4 regions of the Streptomyces sp. NPDC058576 genome follow, and region 1 is predicted to be linked to each of the others. Evidence: riboswitches for the same ligand, from Rfam matches in the RefSeq annotation. Region 1 holds a riboswitch; each other region holds the start of a gene.
The links. A riboswitch is a leader RNA that binds a small molecule or an ion and turns the genes downstream of it on or off. The one in region 1 is predicted to bind cyclic di-AMP.
Positions count from the first base shown of each region.

Region 2: another riboswitch for cyclic di-AMP. It lies ahead of ACFWRV_RS02825 (C40 family peptidase); the one in region 1 lies ahead of ACFWRV_RS04770 (NlpC/P60 family protein).
Region 3: another riboswitch for cyclic di-AMP. It lies ahead of ACFWRV_RS12085 (transglycosylase family protein); the one in region 1 lies ahead of ACFWRV_RS04770 (NlpC/P60 family protein).
Region 4: another riboswitch for cyclic di-AMP. It lies ahead of ACFWRV_RS26905 (M23 family metallopeptidase); the one in region 1 lies ahead of ACFWRV_RS04770 (NlpC/P60 family protein).

Region 1 is NZ_JBHXPF010000004.1:108,358-115,225, reverse strand. It holds gene ACFWRV_RS04790 (PspC domain-containing protein) at 1-964, shown strand, start outside; gene ACFWRV_RS04785 (response regulator transcription factor) at 961-1,656, shown strand; gene ACFWRV_RS04780 (NlpC/P60 family protein) at 1,672-2,751, opposite strand; gene ACFWRV_RS04775 (hypothetical protein) at 2,954-3,307, shown strand; gene ACFWRV_RS04770 (NlpC/P60 family protein) at 3,369-4,556, opposite strand; cyclic di-AMP (ydaO/yuaA leader) riboswitch at 4,564-4,730, opposite strand; gene pcrA (DNA helicase PcrA) at 5,021-6,868, shown strand, end outside.
Region 2 is NZ_JBHXPF010000002.1:271,654-278,521, reverse strand. It holds gene ACFWRV_RS02835 (ATP-dependent Clp protease proteolytic subunit) at 1-511, shown strand, start outside; gene ACFWRV_RS02830 (hypothetical protein) at 549-854, shown strand; cyclic di-AMP (ydaO/yuaA leader) riboswitch at 1,340-1,504, shown strand; gene ACFWRV_RS02825 (C40 family peptidase) at 1,508-1,978, shown strand; gene ACFWRV_RS02820 (LysE family translocator) at 2,044-2,691, opposite strand; gene ACFWRV_RS02815 (LysR family transcriptional regulator) at 2,766-3,707, shown strand; gene ACFWRV_RS02810 (ATP-binding protein) at 3,739-4,170, opposite strand; gene ACFWRV_RS02805 (helix-turn-helix domain-containing protein) at 4,406-5,260, shown strand; gene ACFWRV_RS02800 (DUF397 domain-containing protein) at 5,320-5,580, shown strand; gene ACFWRV_RS02795 (8-amino-7-oxononanoate synthase) at 5,573-6,733, opposite strand.
Region 3 is NZ_JBHXPF010000012.1:35,363-42,230, forward strand. It holds gene eno (phosphopyruvate hydratase) at 134-1,414, opposite strand; gene ACFWRV_RS12085 (transglycosylase family protein) at 1,738-2,445, opposite strand; cyclic di-AMP (ydaO/yuaA leader) riboswitch at 2,451-2,633, opposite strand; gene ACFWRV_RS12090 (transglycosylase family protein) at 2,921-3,955, opposite strand; gene ACFWRV_RS12095 (cytochrome P450) at 4,143-5,468, opposite strand; gene ACFWRV_RS12100 (nucleoside triphosphate pyrophosphohydrolase) at 5,739-6,767, opposite strand; gene ACFWRV_RS12105 (SurA N-terminal domain-containing protein) at 6,841-6,868, opposite strand, start outside.
Region 4 is NZ_JBHXPF010000046.1:27,037-33,904, forward strand. It holds gene ACFWRV_RS26895 (M16 family metallopeptidase) at 1-1,136, shown strand, start outside; gene ACFWRV_RS26900 (M16 family metallopeptidase) at 1,163-2,533, shown strand; cyclic di-AMP (ydaO/yuaA leader) riboswitch at 2,777-2,944, shown strand; gene ACFWRV_RS26905 (M23 family metallopeptidase) at 2,959-3,753, shown strand; gene ACFWRV_RS26910 (GntR family transcriptional regulator) at 3,932-4,639, shown strand; gene ACFWRV_RS26915 (HPr family phosphocarrier protein) at 4,844-5,125, opposite strand; gene ACFWRV_RS26920 (GNAT family N-acetyltransferase) at 5,284-6,868, shown strand, end outside.

The DNA.
Region 1 (6,868 bases):
CTTCGCCCTGGTCGCCCTGACGGTCGGGGCCGTCGCGTACTTCGTCAACGTCGACATGGGCGGCGAGACCGGCCGCTACATCTGGCCCACCCTCCTCATCGGCGCCGGCTCCGTCCTGGTCTGGCGGCAGGCGGACAACGCCCGCCGAGCCCGCTGGATGGAGGTCGGCCGCAACCGCAGGCTGCTCCACCTGGCCCGGGGCCTCGCCGGGGTCGCCCTGGTCGGCCTCGGCCTCGGCCTCTTCCTCGTCGTACGCGGCTCGGCCGCCCAGCTCGGCAATGTGCTGACCGCCGCCATCGCCGTGCTGACCGGCATCTTCCTGCTCGCCGGTCCCTACCTCGTGCGGATGACCCAGGACCTCTCCGAGGAGCGCCTGATGCGCATCCGTGCCCAGGAGCGGGCCGAAGTCGCCGCCCACGTCCACGACTCCGTGCTGCACACCCTCACCCTGATCCAGCGCAACGCCGACGACGGCGGCGAGGTCAGACGCCTCGCCCGCGCCCAGGAACGCGAGCTGCGGAACTGGCTCTACAACCCCGAGGGCACCGGCAAGGACGAGGACGACGAACCGGAGACCCTGGCGGAGGCGGTCAAGCGGGCCGCCGCCGAGGTCGAGGACAAGCACGGCGTCCCCCTGGAGGTCGTCGTGGTCGCCGACTGCCCCCTCGACGACAAGCTGACCGCGCAGATGCAGGCCGCGCGCGAGGCGATGGTCAACGCCGCCAAGTACGGTGGCGAGGGCGGGGCGGTGCAGGTCTTCGCGGAGGTCGAGGGCCGTACGGTCTTCGTGTCCGTACGCGACCGGGGCCCGGGGTTCGACCTGGACGAGGTTCCCGGAGACCGCATGGGCGTACGAGAATCAATCATCGGCCGGATGCAGCGCAACGGCGGCAGTGCCCGGCTGCGTTCGGTGCCCGGCGGGGGCACCGAGGTCGAGCTGGAGATGGAGAGGGCGAGCGAATGACCGAGAACACCGAAGCCACCGGGGGCCCGGAGCGACGGGTACGGGTCGTGCTCGTCGACGACCACCGGATGTTCCGCACCGGGGTGCAGGCCGAGATCGGCCGCACCGAGGAGACCGGCGTCGAGGTGGTCGGCGAGGCCGCCGACGTCGACCAGGCCGTCACCGTCATCACGGCGACCCGCCCCGAGGTCGTCCTCCTCGACGTCCACCTCCCGGGCGGCGGCGGCGTCGAGGTGCTGCGCCGCTGCGCCCCCATGATGGGCACGGCCGAGAACCCGGTCCGCTTCCTCGCGCTGTCCGTCTCGGACGCCGCGGAGGACGTCATCGGCGTGATCCGGGGCGGCGCGCGCGGCTACGTCACCAAGACGATCACCGGCACCGACCTGGTCGACTCCGTCTTCCGGGTCCAGGAGGGCGACGCGGTCTTCTCGCCCCGCCTGGCCGGCTTCGTGCTGGACGCCTTCGCCTCCACGGACGCGCCGCCGGTCGACGAGGACCTGGACCGCCTCACCCAGCGCGAGCGCGAGGTGCTGCGGCTGATCGCACGCGGCTACGCGTACAAGGAGATCGCCAAGCAGCTGTTCATCTCGGTGAAGACGGTCGAGTCGCACGTCTCGGCGGTGCTGAGGAAGCTCCAGCTCTCCAACCGGCACGAACTGACCCGCTGGGCGACGGCGCGACGGCTCGTCTGAGCCCCGAGCCCGCTGCTACGCCACCCGGGTCGCGCCCGCGAACGGCATCTGGTCGACGGGCGCGATGCGGACCGGTGCTCCCGGGCGCGGGGCGTGGATCATCCGGCCGTCGCCGATGTAGAGGCCGACATGGCTGATCCCGGAGTAGAAGAACACCAGGTCTCCCGGGGCCAGTCGGGAGCGCGGGATCCGCTGTCCGGCGTTGATCTGGGTGTAGGTGGTGCGGGGCAGGCTGACGCCGGCCGCCCTCCAGGCCGCCTGGGTCAGGCCCGAGCAGTCGAAGGCGTTCGGGCCGGTCGCGCCCCAGACGTACGGCTTGCCGATCGCGCCGTGGGCGAAGGCGATGGCCTGTCCGGCTCGGGAGCCGGGGGCCGCGGCCGGGCCGCCGCGGACCGTGGAGCGGTCGGCGTGGGCCGGGCCGCCGCCGTGCCGGGCGTCGGCGACGCGATCGAAGTCGGCGCGCTCGGCGACGGTCAGCGTGTCCAGCAGCTTCCGGGCGTCGGCCAGTTTCGTGCGGATCGCCGTGCGGTGCTCGTGCAGTTCGGCGCGGCGGGCGGCGAGGCGTTCGTTCTCCTGGTCGGCGCGGGCCTTGACGCGGGTGATCTGGGAGACCTGCCGCTTGATGTTCCGCAGCAGGCCGCTCTGCCGGTCGCCCGCCCGGTCGAGGTAGGAGGCGCGTTCCAGATAGGCGTCGGGGTCGGAGGAGAGCGCCAGTTGCAGGGCCGGGTCGAGGGTGCCGGAGCGGTACTGCGCGGTGGCCAGCGAACCGAGCGCGTGCCGGGCGGTGTTGAGACGGTCGGTGCGTCGGGCGGCCTCGTCGGTCAGGGCCTCGACGGTGCGGGTGGCGGTGGCCGCCTTCTCCTTCGCCCCGTTGTACTTCTCGGTGGCGACCTCGGCGTCGTGGTAGAGCCGGTCGACCTTCGCCTTGACCTGGGCGGCGGTGGGGGCCGGTTCGGCGGGGGCCGCGCCCGCCCCGGTGACCGAGCCGGCGGTGGCGGCCCCGGCGAGCGCCAGGGTGGCGGCGGTGCGGGCAGCAGGGCCGGTGAGCGGGCGCTGCTTGGGTTTTCGGTGAGCTGACCTGCGGTGCGCTGCCACGGGGGCGGCATCCTTCCTGTCGGCTGCCCACCGGGGATGGCGGCGGGTCCGGGATGGACGCTAATCCCGGCGCGGAGAAAAGAGTCGCCATGACAGCTATTGCCCTGATGTGACGTTTCGCCGGTCACCGATGACCGAAGCGCTCAAGGAAGGCTTGCCTCACTGACAGGTCCACCTTTGGCCATGGCTAGGCTCCCGAGCCATGGACGTACTCATCAATGTCTTCGTCGCCCTGCACATCATCGGCATCGCCTCCCTGCTGGGCGGCTTCCTGACGCAGATGAAGGCCATGGGAGAGGGCACCGCCCGCTTCGGCCCGGCCATGCTCCACGGAGCTCTGACCATGCTCGTCACCGGCGTCGCCCTCGTCGGCCTCAACCAGGCCGACGACCAGGCCGTGAACAACGTCAAGATCGGCATCAAGCTGGCGCTGCTGGTCGTGATCCTCGCCCTCGTCTACGTCAAGCGGGACGAGGAGAAGGTCGACAAGGGCGCGTTCATCGCCGTCGGCGGGCTGACGGTCGTCAACATCTTCATCGCCACGGTCTGGACCTGAGACCGGCCCAGGGTCTCCGGGGGCGGCCGCTCACGGCCCGCCCCCGGCCCCGCACGCGTGACTACGCCGGGCGCACGCTCCCGTAGATCGGCATGTAGTAGATCGACTCCTCGCGCACGTTCGCACCCGGCTTCGGGGCGTGGATCATCATCCCGTCGCCCTTGTAGATGCCGACGTGGCTGATGTCGTCGTAGAAGAAGACCAGATCCCCGGGAAGCAGATCGGACGTGGCGACCCGGGTCCCGACCTCGACCTGGTCCCAGGTCGTCCGGGGCAGCGTCACACCCGCCTCCCGCCAGGCCGCCTGCGTCAGCCCCGAGCAGTCGAAACTGGAGGGGCCCGACGCCCCCCACACGTACGGCTTCCCGATCTGGGCGCGGGCGAAGGCCAGCACCTTCTCCGCCTTGGCGGCGTAACCGCTGCCCGTACCGGAGCCGGAGCCGGAACCCGTGCCCGTACCGGAACCGGGGCCCGTGCCCGAACCGCCGCCGGACTCCTTCGCGGCCTCCTCGCGGGCCTTCTCCTCCGCCTCGGCCCTCTCCTTCGCCTCGGCGGCCTGGCGGGCGGCCAGCTTCGCCGCCTTCTCCTTGGCCTCGGCCTCCTTCTTGCGCTCCAGCTCCGCCAGCCGCGCCTTCTCCTCGGCGGTCAGCCGGGAGAGCAGGCCGCGGGCCTCGGTGAGCTTGGCCTGCACGTCCTTCTTGCTGGAGGCGAGCGTGGCCTGCGTCTCGGTGAGGGTCTCCAGGCTCTTCACCGCCTCCGCGCGCTTCTTCGCCGCCGAGGCCTGCTGCGTGCGGAACTCGGCGACGGCCCGCTGCTGCCGCTCCGTCGCCCGGTCCATCAGCCGGCTCTGGTCGAAGTACCCCTGCGGGTCGTCCGCCAGGAAGAACGTCGCCGTGGGCGCGATGCCGCCGTTGCGGTACTGGGCCGCCGCGTAGGAGCCCAGCGCCCGGCGCGCCTCGTTGATCTTCTCGGTCCGCTTCGCCACGTCCGAGAGCAGCGTGTCGACCTTCTTCTGCTGGGACGCGGAGGCGGACTTGGCCCGGTTGTACTCCTGGGTCGCGGTGCCCGCCTGCCGGTACAGGGCGTCGACCTTCTTCTGGACTTCCTCGATGGCGGGCTTCGGCTCCGCGGGCGCGGCCGTGGCGCTCTGCGTGGAGAGAAGCGTCACGGAGGCCAGCGCGGCCGTCGTCAGCCCGACGGCAGGGGTGGTGGTGCGCACCTTCGTGCGCGGCTTGCGATGCGATGCCAAGACCGGCATCTCCTTCCGTGGACCGCCTACCGGGTTAGCTGTCGGGTTCGGACGGAACGGAAGGCTGTCCTACGGTCCGGATACGGGCTCACGGACCGATTCACCCCGGTTCTGCGTGTGGGTCCCCGGTTCCGAACTGCCTGGAGGGCAGGACGGATTCGGCAGAGGTGTCCGTTAGGCGCGGTTCGCCTCAGGGAGGTACGGATCACCTGACCGAGCACGCTAGCCAAAGCGCCCCGCCGCTGGGAAGGACGATGAGCGATATGCCCGATACATTTTCGTGACCTTTCCGGATCGGGCCGCCCTCACCCCCTCCGACCGGGTGCTCCTTCACGGAACGTGGACGTCCGTTCTCCGTGCGTACCCGGTACGGGCGTGTCGGCGGGCGGTGCCGGAGCCCGCTTCCGACCGCTTCTGGGCTTCGGCGGAAGGTTGTCAGTCCGGCCGCCTAGACTCGGGAGGCGATGAGCAGCCTCTTTGACGACAATTTCCTGACCGGCCTCCAGCCCGCGGAGGACGGCCCCCCGCCGCCCCCCGAGGACCACGCGCCCGAAGCGGTGCCGGAGGGACTCTTCGAGGGCGTCTACGACGCGCCCCCGCCACCCCGGGACGGTTACTACCGCGACGGTCACCCGCGCCCGGTGATCGACTCCGCCGCGCTGCTCGACGGGCTGAACACCGAGCAGCGCGCCGCCGTCGTGCACGCCGGATCCCCGCTGCTCATCGTCGCCGGGGCCGGCTCGGGCAAGACCCGGGTGCTCACCCATCGCATCGCCCACCTGCTGGCCGAGCGCGGGACGCACCCCGGGCAGATCCTCGCGATCACCTTCACCAACAAGGCCGCCGGCGAGATGAAGGAGCGCGTCGAGCAGCTGGTGGGCCCGCGCGCCAACGCCATGTGGGTCATGACCTTCCACAGCGCGTGCGTCCGCATCCTGCGCCGCGAGTCGAAGAAGCTCGGCTTCACCTCGTCGTTCTCGATCTACGACGCCGCCGACTCCAAGCGCCTGATGGCCCTGGTCTGCCGCGATCTCGACCTGGACCCCAAGCGCTACCCGCCGAAGTCCTTCACCGCCAAGGTCTCCAACCTCAAGAACGAGCTCATCGACGAGGAGACCTTCGCCGGACAGGCCGCCGACGGCTTCGAGAAGACCCTCGCCCAGGCCTACGCGCTCTACCAGGCCCGGCTGCGCGAGGCCAACGCCCTGGACTTCGACGACATCATCATGACGACGGTCCACCTCCTCCAGGCCTTCCCGGACGTCGCCGAGCACTACCGCCGCCGCTTCCGCCACGTCCTCGTCGACGAGTACCAGGACACCAACCATGCCCAGTACACCCTGGTCCGTGAGCTGGTCGGCCCGGCCGGCGAGGCCGACGCCCCCGCCGAGCTGTGCGTGGTGGGTGACGCGGACCAGTCGATCTACGCCTTCCGGGGCGCGACCATCCGCAACATCCTCCAGTTCGAGGAGGACTACCCGAGCGCGACGACGATCCTGCTGGAGCAGAACTACCGCTCCACCCAGACGATCCTCTCCGCCGCCAACGCCGTCATCGAGCGCAACGAGAGCCGCCGCCCCAAGAACCTCTGGACCAACGCCGGCTCCGGCGCCCGCATCACCGGCTATGTCGCCGACACCGAGCACGACGAGGCGCAGTTCGTCGCCGACGAGATCGACCGGCTGACCGACGCGGGCGACGCCAAGGCGGGCGACGTCGCCGTCTTCTACCGCACCAACGCCCAGTCCCGTGTCTTCGAAGAGATCTTCATCCGCGTCGGCCTGCCCTACAAGGTCGTCGGCGGCGTGCGCTTCTACGAGCGCAAGGAGGTCCGGGACGTCCTGGCCTACCTCCGGGTCCTCGCCAACCCCGAGGACACCGTCCCGCTGCGCCGCATCCTCAACGTCCCCAAGCGCGGCATCGGCGACCGCGCCGAAGCCATGATCGACGCCCTGTCGCTGCGCGAGAAGATCTCCTTCCCGCAGGCCCTGCGCCGCGTCGACGAGGCGTACGGCATGGCCGCCCGCTCGTCCAACGCCGTCAAGCGCTTCAACACGCTGATGGAGGAGCTGCGCACGATCGTCGAGTCCGGCGCCGGGCCCGCCGTCGTGCTGGAAGCGGTCCTGGAGCGCACCGGCTATCTCGCCGAACTCCAGGCCTCCACCGACCCGCAGGACGAGACCCGCATCGAGAACCTCCAGGAACTCGCCGCCGTCGCCCTCGAATTCGAGCAGGAGCGCGGCGACGAGGAAGGCGCGGGCACGCTCGCGGAGTTCCTGGAGAAGGTCGCGCTCGTCGCGGACTCCGACCAG
Region 2 (6,868 bases), on a different contig from region 1:
CGAGCGGATCGTCTTCCTCGGTAGCCCGATCGACGACACCGCGGCGAGCGACCTCATCGCCCAGCTGATGTACCTGGAGCACGCCGATCCGGACCGGCCCCTGTCGCTCTACATCAACTCACCCGGCGGCACCTTCCAGGCGATGGCCGCGGTCTACGACACGATGCGGTTCCTGACCTGCGAGGTGGAGACCTTCTGCCTGGGGCAGGCGGGCTCCTACGCGGCGGCCCTGCTGGCGGCCGGGGCAAAGGGGCGTCGACATGCACTGCCCGGCGCGCGGGTAGTCATTCAGCAGCCCGCGCTGGAGGAGCCGATGCGGGGCCAGCCGTCCGACCTGGAGATCCACGCGCGCGAACTGGTGCGCACCCGCGAGATGTTCGCGGCCATGCTGGTCCGGCACACGGGCCGGACCGCGGAGCAGGTCACCGCCGACATCGAGCGCGACACCATCCTCGACGCGAAGGCCGCCCTCGCCTACGGGCTGGTCGACCACGTCGTGGAGAACCGCTGACTCTCCCGGCCGCCGTACGACGCGAGGGGAAACGCCGATGGAGCCACCCGAGTTCCCGCCCCTGCCCGCGCTGACCCGCGCCGAGGGCGAGTTCGTCGACTGCTATCTGGCCGTGCTCGACCAGGTGGGCCGGATCAACCCGGCCCACGGCGGCGACACCTACAGCGCGCTGCGAGCCGCCCAGGCCCTCGCCTCCGGCGCGGCGGCCCTGCGCGACGCCCTGGCCCTGATGCACGAGCGGGGCGAGTCGCGGCTCCACGCGGCCACCCTGGCGCGGGCCCTGCGCGTCCTGGACGGGGAGCGCCGGGCGGGCCGGGTCGCGATGCCGCCGACGGTGAACTGACCCGCTCCGCACCCGGAAGCACGATACGGAGACGGCCGGAAGCGCCTCACGGGGCTGGGGCGAGCGCCCCGTTGGAGCGGGCAGAACGGCCTCACGGGGTCGGGGCGGGCGCCTTGTTGGAGCGGGGAGGACATCAAACGGGGGCGGACCGGTCGCCCGCCGCACGACACGCCCGGTCCCGCGATCGATTTGCCTCGCTCGTTCGGCGTAGGAGATCACCCGCGCGAGCGACTGCTCAACTTGCGTTCGACGCCCGGCCCGTACTCGAAATGCGCCCTTTCGTCGCTGGTACGAGGGTGTGCGCCCGGCTCGTCGGCGAGCGCGAATCGGGCCTGTCCACCTGAATGGATCAGTGGTGAGGAGACTCACAAACCACCGTTTCAGCTCGGAAATCCGGCACGGAGTGCGTCAAGATCCCTGGGACGAACAGCCCCCGCCACCGCGGCGGGGCGGTCCGGGCGGACGCCGAGTCCTGCCGCCGCCCGGATGACTGGTCGACAGAAGTGGATCGGCAGGAGTGGAGGACCCGAGCACAACGGGCCGACCGGGAGACCGGGAAGCCCTCGGGGTGAAGCCGCGTCAAGCGGCCGGGCAACTTCGCCAGCCCGAACCCGACAGGTCATCCTTCACAGGCGGCTGACGAAGGGTTGCGCATGTCTGCGCAGGTTCATGTCCCGTCTCTGTTCGCCCGGGTCGGTACGGCCTCGGTGCTCACCCTGGCCGTGACGTCCACGATGCTGGCGCCCGGCATGGTGAGCGACGCCGAGGCCGCCGCTCACTCGACGAAGGCCCTGAAGGTCGCCGCGTCGAAGAAGGGTGCTCCCTACAAATACGGAGCGGCCGGCCCCAGCCGTTTCGACTGTTCGGGCCTGACGGTCTACTCGTTCAAGAAGGCCGGCAAGAAGCTTCCCCGCACCGCACAGCAGCAGTACAACAAGACCCGCCATATCGCGAAGTCGCAGCGCAAACGCGGCGACCTCGTCTTCTTCCATTCCGGGCGCAGCGTCTACCACGTGGGCATCTACGCCGGGGCCGGGAAGATCTGGCACTCCCCCAAATCGGGGGACGTGGTGCGACTGGCGAAAATCTGGTCCAAGAGCGTCTGGTACGGAAGGGTCCGCTGACCTCCGGCCGGACGCTCTTTCCGTGCGGGAGTCACGGGCGGCCGCTGAGGGCGCCCGCGACGTCCTCAGCGCAGCAGCGGGCCGGTGACCAGGGCGAGTCCCAGACCGGTGAGCGCCACACCGCTGCCGCCCTCGATCGCGCGGGCGGTACGCGGTCGGCGCAGCCACCGGCCCAGCCGGTCCACGAGCAGGGCCACGGCCGGGAACCAGATCAGCGCCAGCACCACCACGAGGGCCGCGAGCAACAGGGTCCGGGGCAGGGGCGGCTGGCCGTCGGGCACGAACTGCGGCAGCAGACTGAGGAAGAGGACCGGGGCCTTGGGGTTCAGCGCGTTGGTCAGGAACCCCTGGCGCACCGCGCGTCCGAACTCGCCGGGCACGGGCCGCCCCGGCGCGTCCTCGGGAGTTCCGTCGCCGTCCGCCGCTCCGCGACGCCGGATCGCGTACAGCGTGCTGATCCCGAGGTAGAGCACGTACGCGCCGCCGAGCAGCTGGACGGTGCGGAAGAGCACGGGCATCGTCACGAGCACCGCGGCGAGTCCGGCGACCGCGAGTGCGGTGTGCACCAGCAGCCCCCCGGCGACGCCGAGCGCGGTGGCCAGGCCGGCGGCGCGTGAGGCCAGGGCGTTGCGTACGACGACGGTGAAGTCGGCGCCGGGCAGCGCGACCATACCGGCGGCGACCCCCGTGAAGGCGATCAGTTGTGCGTCCATGAGGTCCACCTTGGACCGGCGGAGCCTTTAGCGTGTACTTGCAATCTTCTGGGTCTACCTAAAGGAACGCTTTCATGTACGACCCGACACGGCTCGCGGCACTCGTGGCGGTCGCGGAGGCCGGATCGATCACCCGGGCCGCCGCCCGCCTGGGCTACACCGCGCCCGCGCTCTCCCAGCAGCTGGCCAAGCTGGAGCGGGAGGCCGGGGCGGCGCTGCTGGTGCGCCACCATCGCGGTGCGCGGTTGACGGCGGCGGGCGAACTGCTGGCGGGCCGGGCCCGGCGGGTGCTGGACGAGCTGGACCAGGCGCGGCACGAGCTGGCGCAACTGGCCGGGCTCTCGGGCGGCAGGCTGCGGGTGGGGACGTTCACGACGGCCGGGATCCATCTGCTGCCCCCGGTCCTCAGCGCGTTCCGGCGGGCTCATCCGGAGGTCGAGCTGACCGTCGCCGAGTACGAACCGCCCGGCGGGGTCGCCGCCGTGGTCGCGGGCGAGGTGGACCTCGCTCTGACGCATGCCTATGAACCGGCGACGGCGGGCCCCCTGCCGGTGGGTGTCCTCGTCGAACCCCTGCTGGTCGAGGAGCTGGTGCTGGTCACCTCGGCGGGTCACCGGCTCGCCGAGGGCACCGGTCGGCTGCCGGTCAGCGAGCTGGCGGGGCGGCCGCTGATCAGCAGCGCGCCCACTCACCCGCCCCGGCACGGGGTCGAGAGCGCGCTCGCCGAGGCCGGGGCGACGCCCGCGGTGGTCTGCGAATCGCCCGGGTACGCGCTGGTGTGCGCGCTGGTCAGTGCGGGTCTCGGGGTGGCGGTGGTGCCGGAGATGGTCGCCTCGATGGCGGCGGCCCCGCTGTCGGTCCGTCGACTGGAGCCCGCGTCGTTCCGGAGGACCATCTCGGTCGCGCACCGGGGCGACCGGTCGAGCGCGGCTGCCGGGACGCTGCTCGCGCTGCTGCGCAGCGGCTTCGGCCGTGGCGGCACGGCAGCACCGGCGAATCGGCCGTCCGCGGGCTGACGCCCCCGGCTCTCCCCGTGCTCCGCCGGGATCAGCCCTGGACGGCGACGACCCACGGGAGCGCGATCCAGACCGTCTTGCCGCCCTCGGCGGTCGGGGTGACCTGGAGCCGCCCGCCGCGCTCCTTGGCCAGTGCCCGGATGATGACCATGCCGCGCCCGTTGTCCTGCCGTACGGCGGCGGGCAGTCGCTGCGGCCAGCGGGGGTGACTGTCCGTGACGCCGAGATACAGCTCCTCGTCGCGTTCGAGGCGCAGATCCACGGTGAAGGTGGGCGACTGGCCGAAGGTGTGCTGAACGGCGTTGGTGGCCAGCTCCGAGACGATCAGGCGGATGGTGTCGGCGAACTCGCTGTCGTCGGGCAGGCCCCATTGGGTCAGGGTCCTGGCGACATGTCTGCGGGCCGAGGAGACCGAGACCGGATCGCTCGGCAGAGTGACGGTTGCTTCCTGATGGTCTGCCATGGCGACGCCGTCCCTTTCCCGCCCCGGCCGACCGACGGTCGGCCAGGATTGTGCTTCGCGCCAGATTGCCATCGATGCAGCTCCCTGTAACGGGGTTCGGCCAAGATATGCATATATCTGTCGCTCGAAGCGGTGAATTCGGGACCCGTACGGCGTGGGCGGGCGGCACACTGACCTCCCTGCGGGCCGGCCCCGGTGACGGACCGGCCCTTCCCGACAGCAGAAGGAGACCGGCATGCTGCACGGCCCCGTCGTCCGGCGGCGCAAGCTCGGTGAGGAGCTGCGGAGCCTGCGCAGCGCCTCCGGCCTGACCAGCCGGGACGCGGCGCGGCTGCTCGGCTGGCACCAGTCGAAGGTGAGCCGCATCGAGACGGGCGCCAGCGGGGTGACGCCGGCCGACGTTTCGCGGCTGCTGGACGTCTACGCGGTGCGGGACACCCAGTTGCGTTCGCTGCTGGAAGTCCTCGCGGGGTCGGCGGGCGGCGGCGGTTCGGGCTGGTGGCACGCCTACCGGGGGCTGATCCCGCCGCAGTACCGCGACTTCATCAGTCTGGAGTCGCAGGCCAGTACGGTCCGGACGCTGGAGACCTCCGTGGTGCCGGGGCTGCTCCAGACGGCCGGATACGCACGGGCCGTGACCCGAGCCTCACTGGACGGGTTACCGGACGGCCGGCTCGACTCCCTGGTCGAGGTCCGGCTGACCCGCCAGCGGGTGCTGCGCGCGAGTCCGCCGCTGCGGTTCACCGCCGTCCTGGACGAGGCGGTGCTCCATCGCGAGGTGGGTGGGGCGGCGGTGATGCGGGATCAGCTGCACCACCTGATCCAGGTGTCCCAACTCCTGCATGTCCAGTTGCAGGTGTTGCCGTTCTCGGTGGGCGGGTACGTCGGACTCACCAGCCCTTTCGTTATCTTCTCCTTTCCGAACACTTCTGATCTGGATGTGGTCGTTCTTGACCACTTGACGAGTAGCCTCTATCTGGAACGGAAAGAAGACCTTGAGGCGTACAGCTCGGCCTTCCGTACGTTGCAGGCGCACGCGCTGTCGCCCGAACGCTCGCTGGACCTCATCACCGCGATCAGCCGCGGCTAGCGGAACCGGGCCGTCCGGCCGGGTCCCGCCGGACCGTCCGACTGCCCGAGGGGGCCACCATGTCCGACCGTTCCGCACCACAGCCGTCGCCCGGGGCGCCGTCCACCGCGTCGTGGCGGCGCAGCAGCCGCTCGACCGGGATGAACAACTGCGTGGAGACCGCGCTGTTCGGCGCCCTGCTCGCGGTACGCGATTCGAAGGACGTGGACCGGCCGCCGCTGCGCTTCTCGGCGGCGGCCTGGAGCACGTTCGTCACGGGTCTGGGGCCTGCCCGACCCTTCACGTCGTCGCCCGCGGGGCGGCCGCGCGGGGTCAGCTGACCGGAGCGTCCGCCGGCCGGGGAGCGGTGGCGACGATCGTGGCCACCGCGGTCGTGAGCTGCTCCTCGGTCAGGTCGGCGCGGGCGGTGAGCCGCAGCCGGGAGATGCCGTCCGGTACCGACGGCGGGCGGAAGCAGCCCACCGCCATCCCGGCCGTGCGGCAGTCGGCCGCCCAGCGCACCGCCGCGTCCGCCGAGGGCGCCCGGACGGAGACGACGGCCGCGTCGGGCCGGACCGCCCGCAGCCCGGCGGCGGTGAGCCGCGTGAACAGCGCGGTGGCCACCTCACGGGCGCGGGCCGCCCGTTCGGGCTCCCGGCGCAGCACGTCGAGCGCGCCGAGCGCGCCGCCGGCCGCCGCCGGGGCGAGTCCGGTGTCGAAGATGAACGTACGGGCCGTGTTGACCAGGTGGTCGATGACCCGGGCGGGCCCCAGAACCGCTCCGCCCTGGCTGCCCAGCGACTTGGACAGGGTGAGCGTGGCCACGATCCCGTCGCGGCCCGCCAGGCCGGCGGCGGCGAGCGCGCCGCGACCGCCGTCGCCCAGGACGCCGAGGCCGTGGGCGTCGTCGACGAGCAGGGCGGCGTTCGCGGAACGGCAGGCCTCGGCAAGGGCGGGGAGCGGAGCGGCGTCGCCGTCGACGGAGAAGACCGAGTCGGTGACGGCGAGGGACCGGCCGTCGTGGGCCCCGAGCGCCTTGGCGACCGCGTCCGGGTCGGCGTGGGAGACGACGGCGGTCTCGGCGCGGGAGAGCCGGCAGCCGTCCACGATCGAGGCGTGGTTGCCCGCGTCGGAGACGATGAGGGAGCCGCGCCCGGACAGCGCGGTCAGGGCGGCGAGGTTGGCCGCGTAGCCGGAGGAGAGCACGAGGGCCGCCTCGAAGCCGCAGAACGCGGCCAGCTCCCGTTCGAGTTCGGCGTGCAGGGCGGTGGAGCCGGTGACCAGCCGGGACCCCGTCGCCCCCGCCCCCCAGCGAAGGGCGGCATCGGCCGAGGCGGCCGTGACCTCCGGGTGCCGGGTGAGGCCCAGGTAGTCGTTGCTCGCGAGGTCCAGCAGCTCCGGCTCGGCGTCGCGTGGACGCAGCGTGCGTACGAGTCCGGCGGCGGCCCGGCCGCGGGCCTCGGCGTCGATCCAGTCGAACGGGGCGAAGGACATGGGGCGGTCCCTTGGGTAGGCGGGCCTCGGCGGGCGGCTCCGCGCGGACGTCCGGTGCGGACAGCCCGGTGCGGAGGGTCTGGCGCGGCAGGTCTGGGGCGGACGGTCCGGTGCGGGCAGTCCTGTGCGGACGGG
Region 3 (6,868 bases), on a different contig from region 1:
CCGCCTCCCAGAGCTTGTCGTCAACCTGCCGTCGTCGCCCGAAGGGCGGCAAGCTCTTACGCACGTCCGTCCCCGCACACGGTACGGGACCGGGTGCGGGGACGGGCGGAGGCTACCGTCTCGGGCCTGTGGGTCAGCCCTTGAAGCGCGGGAAGGCGGAGCGGCCCGCGTACACCGCGGCGTCGTCGAGGATCTCCTCGATGCGCAGCAGCTGGTTGTACTTGGCGACGCGGTCCGAGCGAGCCGGGGCGCCGGTCTTGATCTGGCCGCAGTTCACGGCGACGGCGAGGTCGGCGATGGTGACGTCCTCGGTCTCGCCGGAGCGGTGCGACATCATGCACTTGAAGCCGTTGCGCTGGGCCAGCTCGACGGCGTCCAGGGTCTCGGTCAGCGAACCGATCTGGTTGACCTTCACGAGCAGGGCGTTGGCGGAGCCCTCCTCGATGCCGCGGGCCAGGCGCTCGGGGTTGGTGACGAAGAGGTCGTCGCCGACGATCTGCACCTTGGAGCCGATGCGGTCGGTGATGACCTTCCAGCCGGCCCAGTCGTCCTCGTACAGCGGGTCCTCGATGGAGACCAGCGGGTACGCGGAGACGAGCTCCTCGTAGTACTCGGTCATCTCGGCGGCCGAGCGGGACTTGCCCTCGAACTCGTAGACACCGTCCTTGTAGAACTCGGACGCGGCGACGTCGAGCGCGAGTGCCACGTCACGGCCCGGGACGTAACCGGCCTCGGTGATGGCCTCGACGATGAGGTCCAGGGCGGCGCGGTTGGACTCCAGGTTCGGGGCGAAGCCGCCCTCGTCGCCGAGTCCGGTGGACAGGCCCTTGGTCTTGAGGACCTTCTTCAGCGTGTGGTAGATCTCCGCGCCCCAGCGCAGGGCCTCGGAGAAGGACTCCGCGCCGATCGGCGCGATCATGAACTCCTGGATGTCCACGTTGGAGTCGGCGTGCGAGCCGCCGTTCAGGATGTTCATCATCGGAACGGGCAGCAGGTGCGCGTTCGGGCCGCCGAGGTAGCGGAAGAGCGGCAGGTCGGACGCCTCGGAGGCGGCGTGCGCGACGGCCAGCGAGACGCCGAGGATGGCGTTCGCGCCGAGCGAGGCCTTGTTCTCGGTGGCGTCCAGGTCGAACATCGCCTGGTCGATGAGGCGCTGCTCGGTGGCGTCGTACCCGACGAGCTCCGGGCCGATCTGCTCGATGACGGCGAGGACGGCCTTCTCGACGCCCTTGCCCTGGTAGCGGTTGGGGTCACCGTCGCGAAGCTCAACAGCCTCGAACGCACCGGTGGAGGCGCCGGACGGAACGGCAGCACGACCCGTGCTGCCGTCGTCGAGGCCAACCTCGACCTCGACCGTGGGGTTGCCCCGGGAGTCGAGGATTTCCCTGGCTACGACGACGTCGATGGACGGCACGAGGCATCTCCTTCTGGGATCTGACACTGGTTGTGCAGGGTCACTGTGGCCTTGCGACACGAGCCTATCCGGCCCGGCCGCGTCGGCCGGCCGACCGCCCGCCTCCTGGGACGAAAAAGGACCCAAGAACCTGCATCACGGGACAAAACTCTAGAAATCTACTGAGCGGTAACACCAAGAGGTGAACACATGCGGACCTCCGGACGCCTGCCGCTCACGCAGAACCCGGCCCGACGCGCTGGGGGGAAGAGCGCGCCGGGCCGGGAAGCCGTGCGAGGGGAAGTGCCGCCGGACCCTTCCCCTCCGGGGAGGAGAGACGGCGATTACTTCAGGTGGAGCTGCTGACCCGGGAAGATCAGGTCCGCTTCCTTGACGATGTCGTCGTTGAGCTTGAAGAGCTTGCTCCAGCCGCCCTTGACACCTTCCTTGTCGGCGATCTTGCTCAGGGTGTCGCCGGCCTTGACCTTGTACTCGCCGTCGCCCTTCTGGACCTTCTCGCCGGTCGGGGTGGTGACGGTCTTCTTGCTCTCGGCCTCGGGGGCCTCGCGCTGCTCGCTGCGCGTGGTGGGCTGCTCGGCCTGGCGCTCGGGCTGCGCCTGCTCGGGCTTGCTCTCGGACTGGCCGGAGCCGCCGGGGTTCACGCCCGGGTCCACACCGTCGTTGGTGAGGCCGCCGGCGCCGGCGCAGGCCCAGGCGCCCGGGCCCTGCAGGTCGAGAAGCTTCTCGGCGGCGGCGATCTGCTGGTCCTTGGAGGCCAGGTCGGCGCGCGAGGCGTACTGCGTACCACCGGCGGCGGCCCAGCTGGACTGCGAGAACTGCAGTCCGCCGTAGTAGCCGTTGCCGGTGTTGATGGACCAGTTGCCGCCGGACTCGCACTGGGCGACGGCGTCCCAGGTCTCGACGGAGGCGGCGGAGGCGTTGGTCGCGCCCATCAGCGGGACGGCGACGGCGGCACCGGCGACACCCGCGAGGGTGGCGATACGGGTGACCTTGGACGGGCGGCGGTGCTTGCCCTTGCTGTTCAGCAGCATGGAACGAATCTCCTCACCGACGCCTACGAGGTGAGCTGTCGGGTTCGGGCTGATGAGTTGCCCGGTCGCGCGGTCTTGCGCACGACTTCACCCCTAGCCGGTCCCGTACGTCCCCGTCTTCTCGACGAGGCGTCCGGACCCGGCGGCTTACCTGGGTCCCCCGCTCCTGCCTACGGCGCTTACGCGTCTGTTCCCTTCGACCGACGGCAGGATTCGGCGTGACGGTCGACGGGGCCCGCGGTGCGAGCGGTTAGACCGTAAACACAGGCAACCCCGACATTCAAAGATGGACATAGGGGGCAATCAGCCCGAACTCGCGGTGGTCGGCGGGTCGTTTCCGCAGGTCGGGGGTGATTCGCCCGGATCGGCCGGGCGAGACGCACGAGTTGAAGCAAAGAGACCCATGTCTCACTTACGCAAAGTGGACATAGGCCTCTTAACTGCCTCTACTTTCGGGGCTTTTTCCCGAATTGCATCAGTTGGCTACGGGCGCCCCGGCGGGCTCCTCGCCGCTCTCCGACGCAGCCTGGCCGGCACTCCCGTCCAGCCCCAGATCCAGGTTCTGTCCGGGCAGGATCAGGTCCGGGTCGGAGCCCAGGAGGTCCTTGTTGGCCTCGTACAGGCCGCTCCAGCCCTGGGGGAGTTCCTGTGCGTCAGCGATCGCCCAGAGGTTGTCGCCGGCCCGCACCGTGTACCCGTCGGCGGTCGCCGCGTCGCCGTCCCGCGCGTCGCCGTCGCCGCGCGAGGCGTGCCGACCGGATTCGCGGGGGCCGTCCCGCCGGTCCGCGTCGGCCTCCTCGGGCGCGGGGGCGCCGCGGTGCTTGCCGCCCTTGCCGTTCGAGGCGTCGGGGGCGGCGGAGGGGTCCGAGGCGTCGGGGGTGCCGGAGGGCGGCGGGTCGGAGGGCGTCACGGAGGAGTCCGGAGCATCGCTCTCCTCCCCCGCACCGTCACCCTTGTCCTTGCCCTTCTCCTTCTGACCCTTGCCGGACTCATCGGTTTCCCCGGACTTGCCGGATTCATCCGCTTCGCCGGTTGCGTCCGCCTCGCCCGTCGGCGAGGCCGAGGGGTCCTCCGACGGATCGGCGGACGGGTCGGGGGACGGCGAGGTGCCCGGGTCGACGCCGGGCAGGCTGCCGTCCACCGCGAGCCCGGAGATCACCGCACAGCTGGGCCACGCCTTCGGGCCCTGGTCGTCCAGGACCTTCTCGGCGACGGAGATCTGCTGCGAGCGGCTGGCGAGGTCGGCGCGGGGCGCGAACGCCGTGCCGCCGTACGCCGACCAGGTCTCCTGCGAGAACTGGAGCCCGCCGTAATAGCCGTTGCCGAGGTCGGCGCTCCACATGCCGCCGCTCTCGCACTCCGCGACCCGGTCCCAGGTGGAGGCCTCGGCGGCGGTTGCGCCGCTCGCACCGAGCAGCGGGATGGCGATGGCCGATCCCGTCACGCCTGCGGCGACGACGATGGCCGGTGCCTGGCGAGGGCGGCGGTGTCTGCCGTTCGCGGAGCCCATGGGTATGCCTTCCGTGCGACTGACAAGCGAGTGACCTGAGCGCCGCGCAGCGGGATTCCGTGGGGATTCCGTGTCTGCGTCGGCGCGCAAGTGACGCGTGAGCAAGGTGCGGCCGACGCGTCGAACCGTGAACCTAGCGGGACTCGAACGTGTGTCACAAGTCGATGCAGCGCAGATCACGTGAAAGTCACAGAGTTGACAGTCCGTCACTTTTTTCGGAACGGCCTCCCGATTCGAACGCGACGGGAAGGGTGCGCAGTCCGCGCATGATGAGCCCGCCGCGCCAGCGCAAATCGGCAGGTTCTTCCGCAAGTCGCAGGTCAGGAAGGCGCCTCAGGAGCGTGGCCAGCGCGGTCTGCCCTTCCAGACGGGCCAGCGGCGCCCCCAGGCAGTAGTGGATGCCGTGCCCGTAACCGAGGTGCTGATTGTCACGCCGTGCGAGGTCCAGAGTGTCCGGATCCGTGAACCGCTCCGGGTCGCGGTCGGCGGCCGCCAGCACCACCAGTACGGGGTCCCCGGCGGCGATCTCCTCGCCGCCCAGGGTCAGCGCCTCGGTGGCGTACCGCCAGGTCGCCATCTCGACCGGCCCGTCGAACCGGAGCAGTTCCTCGATCCCGGTGGTCAGCAGCGCGCTCTCCCCGGCGTTCAGGGAAGCCTGCAGCGCGGCGCGCTGCTCGGGGTGGCGCAGCAGCGCGTACATCCCGTTCCCGATCAGATTGACCGTCGTCTCGAACCCGGCGAAGAGAAGGATGAACGCCATGGCGGCCGCCTCGTTCTCCGTGAGGTGCTCGCCGTGGTCGCTGGCCCGGATCAGCCCGGAGATCAGGTCGTCGCCCGGATCCTCCCTCTTGCGGTGGATGAGTTCGGCGAGATAGCCGCGCATCTTCTTCACCGACCTGGCGACCCCGCCGCGCGGCCCGCCACCGTGCCGGATCATCATGCCCGCCCAGTCCCGGAAGTCGTCCTGGTCCTCGCGCGGGACGCCGAGCAGGTCGCAGATGGCGTAGATGGGGAGCGGGAAGGCGAGGTCGTGGATGAGGTCGGCCTTGCCGTCCTCGATGAACCCGTCGATGAGCCGGTCCGTCAGCTCCTGCACGCGGGGCGCGAACTCCGCGACCCGGCGCGGGGTGAACGCCTTGGACACGAGCCGGCGCAGCCGGGTGTGGTCCGGCGGGTCGATGTTGAGCAGATGCGTCATCAGCTCCGCCTTGCGCTCCCCCGGGATCCCCGTCTTCCCCTTGGCGTGCGGCGACTCGGCGTGGTTGGCCGGGTTCTTGGAGAGCCGCGCGTCGGCGAGCGCCTGCTTGGCATCCCCGTACCGCGTCACGAGCCAGGCCTCGACCCCGCTGGGCAGCGCGGTCCGGTGCACGGGGCGGTGCTCGCGGAGCCAGGCGTAGGCGGGGTAGGGGTCGGTGGCGAACTCCCAGGTGAAGAGTTCGGGGGCGGCCTCGTCAGGGGTGGCGTGGGGGCAGGCGGAGGGCTCGGAGGTGCCGGGGGCGGGGCTGTCGTTCACGCCTTGACGTTATCGGGCGGGGGGTCGGTGACCTCACTGAGTGCGGGGAGGGCGGGCGCGGCAAGGGATGCCCCCTCGGCCGCCCTGGTCAGCCGCTGCTGCGCACGCTCGGCCAGGAGCAGCCCAAGGCGGTAGGGGCGGCCCACGAGGTCCGGGTCCTGCCGGAGAGCGGCGCGCCGGCCACCACCAGCCCACCGTCCCGCCGCGCCTCGCGGACCCGGGCCTCCAGCTCGCGGTGGCAGTCCCGTCCCCCGCCTCCCGCGCGGCCCCTCAGGTCACCGTGTCACCGTACTGACCCGCCCCGCCCTCCGCCGCCAGGATCGCGTCGCGGTAGGCGCGGGCCGCCGCGCGGAGGGCGGCCTCGGGGTCGGCGCCGTTCGCCTCGGCGCGTACGGCGAGGGCGAGGAGCTCGTAGCCGATGGAGTCGGACGAGGGACCGCCCGTCGGCAGGGGCACGTCGAGGCCGGCCGTACGGACCCGGCTGCCGAGCTTCGCGGCGAGGGCCAGGCCGGGCTGGCCGAGGGGGACGCCCTCGGTGACCGAGGTGCGCTGCTTCTCGATCGCCTTGGTGCGCAGCCAGTGCGCGTGGACGTCCTCCGGGGTCTCGGCGGTCTCGTCGCCGAAGACGTGCGGGTGGCGGTGGATCAGTTTCTCGACGAGGCCGCCCGCGACGTCGTCGATGGCGAAGGGCTCCTCGGGATCCTCCTCGGCGATGCGCGCGTGGAAGACGACCTGGAGCAGGACGTCGCCCAGCTCCTCGCGGAGTTCGTCGCGGTCGCCGTCCTCGATCGCCTCGACCAGTTCGTACGCCTCCTCGATGGCGTACTTGGCGAGGCCCTTGTGCGTCTTCTGCGAGGTCCAGGGGCACGCGCGGCGGATCCGGTCCATGACCTGGACCAGGTCGAGGAGGCGGGCCCCGGGCAGGTCGTACGAGCCGGGGAGCAGTTCCAGGTCCGGCATGGCCACCCGGCCCGAGCCGCCGAGGCAGGCCAGGCCGTCGGTGAGGGGGCCGTTGCCCTCGCCGCCGGTCAGGACGACGACCGTCCGGCCGCCCGCGCAGTCGGCGACCAGCTCGTCCGCGGAGGGCGTGGCGTGCTCGACGCGTACGCCCGCCTCGCGGAGGTACGGGAGCTGCGGCTGGTCCGGGTCGGCGGTGAGGACCCGGTCGGCGGCGTGCAGCGTCTGCCAGGCCGGCCAGGACAGCAGGCCGGGCGCGACCCGGTGGCTGGCGGTGAGCAGGACGATGCGGCCGGGGTCGGCGGGGGGCTCGACGGAGGCGTGTGGGGCTTCGGCGTTCACCCTGCGAACCTACCTCCGGCCGCGGTGGCTGCGGCGAGGGCGAACGGCAGCGCACCCCGCGGCCGGGGCCGGCTCAGGCTCCTGTCGGCTGCTCCGGGGTG
Region 4 (6,868 bases), on a different contig from region 1:
TCGTCCAGGGGGCCGGCGGCTCGCTCAACGGGACGACCAGCTTCGAGCGGACCAACTACTTCGAGACCATGCCCACCCACCAGGTGGAGCTGGCGCTCTGGCTGGAAGCCGACCGGATGGGCTCCCTCCTCGCCGCGCTCGACGAGGAGTCCATGGAGAACCAGCGCGACGTCGTCAAGAACGAACGCCGCCAGCGCTACGACAACGTGCCCTACGGCACCGCGTTCGAGAAGCTGACCGCCCTCTCCTACCCCGAGGGCCACCCCTACCACCACACCCCGATCGGCTCCATGGCCGACCTGGACGCGGCCACGCTGGAGGACGCCCGCGCGTTCTTCCGTACGTACTACGCGCCCAACAACGCGGTGATCTCGGTGGTCGGCGACATCGACCCCGAGCAGACCCTCGCCTGGATCGAGAAGTACTTCGGCTCGATCCCGTCCCACGACGGCAAGCAGCCGCCGCGCGACGGGACGCTGCCCGAGACCATCGGCGAGCAGCTGCGCGAAGTGGTCCACGAGGAGGTGCCGGCGCGCGCCCTGATGGCCGCCTACCGCCTCCCGCACGACGGCACCCGCGCCTGCGACGCCGCCGACCTGGCGCTCACCGTGCTCGGCGGCGGCGAATCCTCCCGGCTGCACAACCGCCTGGTCCGCCGCGACCGTACGGCGGTGGCGGCCGGCTTCGGGCTGCTGCGGCTCGCCGGAGCGCCCTCGCTGGGCTGGCTGGACGTCAAGACGTCCGGCGGCGTCGAGGTCGAGACGATCGAGGCCGCGGTCGACGAGGAGCTGGCCCGGTTCGCCGCCGAGGGGCCCACGCCCGAGGAAATGGAGCGGGCGCAGGCGCAGTTGGAGCGCGAGTGGCTCGACCGGCTCGGCACGGTCGCCGGCCGCGCCGACGAACTGTGCCGCTACGCGGTCCTGTTCGGCGACCCGCAGCTCGCCCTGACCGCCGTGGGCCGCGTCCTGGACGTCACGGCGGAGGAGGTGCGCGCGGCGGCGGAGGCTGCTCTGCGCCCCGACAACCGGGCGGTGCTGGTGTACGAGCCCATCGAGCCGGCCGACGAGGCGGACGAGGGCGACGAGGGCGAAGCAAGCGCCGAGGGCGCCGACGCGCACGAGGGGGCGGACAAGTGAGCGACGCCGCCGTGACTGGAGTAGCCATGGAGTTCCACCCGCAGCCCACCGCCGGCACGGCCCGCCCCTGGGCCTTCCCGGCTCCCGAGCGCGGCGCCCTGCCCAACGGGCTGACCGTGCTGCGCTGCCACCGCCCCGGCCAGCAGGTAGTCGCCGTGGAGATCTTCCTGGACGCGCCCCTGGAGGCCGAGCCCGACGGCCTGGACGGCGTGGCCACGATCATGTCGCGGGCGCTCTCCGAGGGCACCGACAAGCGCAGCGCCGAGGAGTTCGCCGCCGAGCTGGAGCGCTGCGGCGCCACGCTCGACGCGCACGCCGACCACCCCGGCGTCCGGGTCTCCCTGGAGGTCCCGGCCTCCCGGCTGGCCAAGGCGCTCGGTCTGGTCGCCGAGGCGCTGCGGGCCCCGGCCTTCGCCGAGAGCGAGATCGAGCGCCTGGTGGGCAACCGCCTCGACGAGATCCCGCACGAGCACGCCAACCCGTCCCGGCGGGCCGCCAAGCAGCTCTCCAAGGAGCTGTTCCCGGCCACCGCCCGGATGTCCCGCCCGCGTCTGGGCACCGAGGAGACGGTCCGGCGGATCGACGCCGTCGCCGTCCGCGCCTTCTTCGACGCCCACATCCGCCCGTCCACCGCGACGGCCGTGATCGTCGGCGACCTCACCGGCATCGACCTGGACGCGCTGCTGGCGGAGACCCTCGGAGACTGGTCGGGCAACGCGGGCCAGGCCCGCCCCGTGCCGCCCATCACGGCGAACGACACCGGCCGCGTGGTCATCGTGCACCGCCCCGGCGCGGTCCAGACCCAGCTGCTGATCGGCCGGATCGGCGCCGACCGGCACGAGCGCGTGTGGCCCGCACAGGTGCTCGGCACGTACTGCCTGGGCGGCACCCTCACCTCCCGGCTGGACCGGGTGCTGCGCGAGGAGAAGGGCTACACCTACGGGGTGCGCGCCTTCGCCCAGGTGCTGCGCTCCAGCGGCCCCGACTCGGGCGGCGCGGCGATGCTCGCGATCAGCGGCTCGGTGGACACCGAGTCCACCGGACCGGCCCTGGACGACCTCTGGAAGGTTCTGCGGAAGCTGGCCGCCGAGGGGCTGACCGACGCCGAGCGCGAGACGGCCGTTCAGAACCTGGTGGGCGTCGCCCCGCTGAAGTTCGAGACCGCCGCCTCCGTCGCGAGCACGCTGGCCGACCAGGTCGAGCAGCACCTCCCCGACGACTACCAGGCCCACCTCTACGCCCGGCTCGCCGAGACCGGCACCGTGGAGGCGACCGCCGCCGTGGTCAACGCCTTCCCGGTGGACCGGCTGGTCACGGTCCTCGTGGGGGACGCCGCGCAGATCGAGGAGCCCGTGAAGGCCCTCGGCATCGGAGAGGTGTCCGTCGTCACCGGCTGACACCGCCGCGGAACACGGCCGCCCCCGTGCGACCACTGCCGCGAACAGGACCCCGACGGAAGGGATTTCGTCGGGGTCCTGTTTGTTTGCCCGTTTAGTGCACTTCACCCATTTTTGGGGGAGAGGTTGCCTGTCTGCCCTGTGGGATGCGCGACAAATCCCCTTGTCCGTTTGGTGGGGGGAAGTCGCCCCGCCTAGCGTCGGCTCGGCTGTCCGTCACCCGTATGCCGCAACCGCGGCGCCGGGCAGTCATCGCCGAGTCCCCGTCAGGCGCGAGCCTAGGGGAGCCGGGGACCCACGCAGTCCCTGGGGTGAATCGGAGGCCCGTGCCGCGAACCGGCGCGGGAATCCGTAGGAGACCTTCCTGCTCCGAACCCGTCAGCTAACCCGGTAGGCGAGAAGGAAGGAAAGGAACCAGCCCCTCCATGGCGTTCACCCGTGCCACCGGGAAGCACCGTGCCCCGAGCCGCCTCACGCGTCGGAGCGCCCAGGTCGCCGGCATCGCGGCCCTGGCCACCACCGGAGTCATCGGCTCGCTGTCCTCCCCGGCTCTCGCCGCGGACACCGAGGCCGCCAAGTCCGCCGACACCGGCCTCACCCAGGCCGTCTCCCTCGAAGCCACCCTCGCCGAGCGGATCGACGCGCAGGCGAGCGCCCAGAAGCAGCAGGCCGACGCGATCGCCGAGGCGAAGGCCAAGGCAAAGGCCGAGGCCCGTGCGAAGGCGGCGGCCGAGCGAAAGGCCGAGGCCCGCGCCAAGGAGGTCCGCGAGGAGAAGGCCCGGGCCGCCCGCGCCGCCGAGCGCGCCCGGCTGAACGCCTTCCACCTCCCGGTCGCCGGCTCCCACGTCACCACCGGGTACAACACCGGCGGCTCGCTCTGGTCCTCCGGCAGTCACTCCGGCGTGGACTTCCAGGCCGCCTCCGGCAGTTCCGTCGTCGCGGTCGGCGCCGGCACGGTCGTCGAGGCCGGCTGGGGCGGCGCGTACGGCAACAACATCGTGCTCCGGATGAAGGACGGCACGTACACCCAGTACGGCCACCTCTCCTCGATCGGCGTCTCCGTCGGCCAGAGCGTCTCCTCCGGCCAGCAGATCGGCCTCTCCGGCTCCACCGGCAACTCCACCGGCCCGCACCTGCACTTCGAGGCCCGCACCACCCCCGACTACGGCTCCGACATGGACCCCGTCGGCTACCTGCGCTCGCACGGTCTGAACGTCTGACGCACCCCGCGTGACCCCCGTCCGAAGGCCCCGGCGCCCGCCGGGGCCTTCAGCAATTCCGGCGTGAAGATATCCATGGATTCCGGCCTGCCATCGGAAATTCCGGCGGATTGCCATAGAGTCACGGAACAGACGTCGGGCGGCCGCGTTTCGCGGGGATCAAGGCGGAGGTTCGGACATGCGCATTCCCGCGCATTCGGTATGCACGGCAATCCGTGACGACATCGTCTCCGGTGTCTACGAGCGAGGCAGCCGCCTCACCGAGGAGCTGCTGGCCCGCCGCTACGGGGTCTCCCGGGTCCCGGTCCGCGAGGCGCTGCGCACCCTGGAGTCCGAGGGGTTCGTGGTCACCCGCAGGCACGCCGGCGCCTGTGTCGCGGAGCCCACCGTGCAGGAGGCGGCCGACCTCCTGGAGGTCCGGACGCTCCTGGAGCCACTGGGTGCGGCACGCGCCGCGCAGCGCCGCACGGAAGCCCATCTGAAGGTGCTCCGGGGCCTGGTCAGGCTGGGCCAGGAGCGGGCCCGCCGGGGCGAGGGCGAGGATCTGCGCTCGCTGGGCGGCTGGTTCCACGAGACCCTCGCCCAGGCCTCCGGCAGCCCCGGGCTCATCGCGCTGCTCACCCAGCTCCGGCACAAGATCGCCTGGATGTACGCGGTCGAGCAGGAGTCCCGCCCGGTCGATTCCTGGGCCGAGCGCGGCGCGATCGTGGACGCCGTGGCGCGCGGCGACGCGGAACGGGCGAGGGCGCTGACCGCCCAGCACGCGGAACGCTTCACCGCCGCCCACCGGCTCCGCCGCCCGGATCTCCCCGGGCGGCGCGCCGCCCCCGTCCCCCCGGTGAGAAGTTCGCAACACGGCGTAAACACCGCGGGCGTCCGTCATTAACAGAAGAGCCGTATACAAAGAGAAGCGATTTCGGATGCGTCATTGACGCTGCCTGAATGCGTCATTCGCGATGCCCAAATGCGCCCTTCGCGCTGCCCGAATTATCGAGGCGCGATTCTTTCGTGAAAGCGAAAGAGCCGTGATCCCTTTACGGGGTCACGGCTCTCGCACGGGTCGAATCCGGACGGGCCGGAGTCGGAGGGGTCAGACGGTCTCCGGAAGCTCTTCCAGACCCTCGGCGACCAGCTTGGCCAGCCGGTCCAGAGCGGCCTCGGCGTCGTCCGCGTCGGACGCGAGCACGATCTCCTCGCCACCCTGGGCGCCCAGGCCGAGCACGGCGAGCATGGAGGCGGCGTTCACCGGGTTGCCGTCGGCCTTGGCGATCGTCACGGGGACGCCGGAGGCCGTGGCGGCACGGACGAAGATGGAAGCGGGGCGGGCGTGCAGGCCCTCGGCCCAACCGACGTTTACGCGGCGCTCAGCCATGGTTCTGCCCTTCACATATCAACGGTTGTCTAGACCAGTCTCTCATGCAGTGCGTGGTGCTGTGCCCGGCCTCCCGTCCGGCTGCCCGGTCCGGGCCCCCTCAGACTGCCCCGGCACCGATCCCTCCGCGACCGGGCTCCCCGCCGTACGCTTTGGCCATGGAGCCCACGCCGGAACAGAGTCCGCATCACGCGTACCCCGACCACTGGGAAGCGGACGTGGTGCTCCGCGACGGTGGCACCGCGCGCATCAGGCCGATCACCACGGACGACGCCGAGCGACTGGTCAGCTTCTACGAGCAGGTGTCCGACGAGTCGAAGTACTACCGGTTCTTCGCCCCGTATCCGCGGCTATCCGACCGGGACGTGCACCGCTTCACCCATCACGACTACGTCGACCGGGTGGGACTGGCCGTCACGATCGGCGGCGAGTTCATCGGGACCGTCCGCTACGACCGCATCAACGACCAGGGCCGCCCCGCCTCCGCGCCCGCCGACGAGGCCGAGGTCGCCTTCCTCGTCCAGGACGCCCACCAGGGCCGCGGAGTCGCCTCGGCGCTGCTCGAACACATCGCCGCGGTCGCCCGCGAGCGCGGCATCCGGCGCTTCGCCGCCGAGGTGCTCCCCGCCAACAACAAAATGATCAAGGTGTTCCGGGACGGCGGCTACAGCCAGCGCCGCAGCTTCGAGGACGGCTCCGTCCACCTCACCCTCGACCTCGAACCCACCGAGAAGTCCCTCGCCGTCCAGCGCGGCCGCGAACAGCGCGCCGAGGCCCGCTCGGTGCAGCGCCTCCTCGCCCCCGGCTCCGTCGCGGTCATCGGCACCGGCCGCACCCCCGGCGGTGTGGGCCGCACGGTGCTGCGCAACCTCCTCGCCGCCGGCTACACCGGCCGCACCTACGCGGTGAACCGCGCCTTCGACGAGGGCCTGGCCACGCTCGACGGGGTCCCCGCCCACCGCTCGCTCGGCGAGATCGACGAGCAGGTCGACCTCGCCGTCATCGCCGTCCCCGCCCACCGCGTCCCCGAGGCCGTCGCCGACTGCGGCGAGCACGGCGTCCAGGGCCTGGTCGTCCTCTCCGCCGGATACGCCGAGCGGGGCGCCGAGGGCCGGGAGCTCCAGCGCGAACTGGTCCGCCAGGCCCGCTCGTACGGCATGCGGATCATCGGCCCCAACGCCTTCGGCATCATCAACACCGCCGAGACCGTCCGGCTGAACGCCTCGCTCGCCCCCGAGTCGCCCGCCCGCGGCCGGATCGGCCTGTTCACCCAGTCCGGCGCCATCGGCATCGCCCTCCTCTCCGGCCTCCACCGGCGCGGCGCGGGCCTGTCCTCGTTCATCTCGGCGGGCAACCGGGCCGATGTCTCCGGCAACGACTTCCTCCAGTACTCCTTCGAGGACCCCGACACCGACGTCGCCCTGCTCTACCTCGAATCGCTCGGCAACCCCCGCAAGTTCACCCGCCTCGCCCGCCGCACCGCCGCCGTGAAGCCCGTCGTCGTGGTGAAGGGCGCCCGGCACAGCGGCACCAACCCGCCCGGCCACGCGGTCCCGGTCAGCCGCATCCCCGACGCCACGGTCTCCGCGCTGATGCGCCAGGCCGGCGTCATCCGGGTCGACACCGTGACCGAGATGGTCGACGCCGGACTCCTGCTGGCGGGCCAGCCCCTCCCGGCCGGCCCCCGGGTCGCCATCCTCGGCAACTCCGAATCCCTCGGCCTCCTGACGTACGACGCCTGCC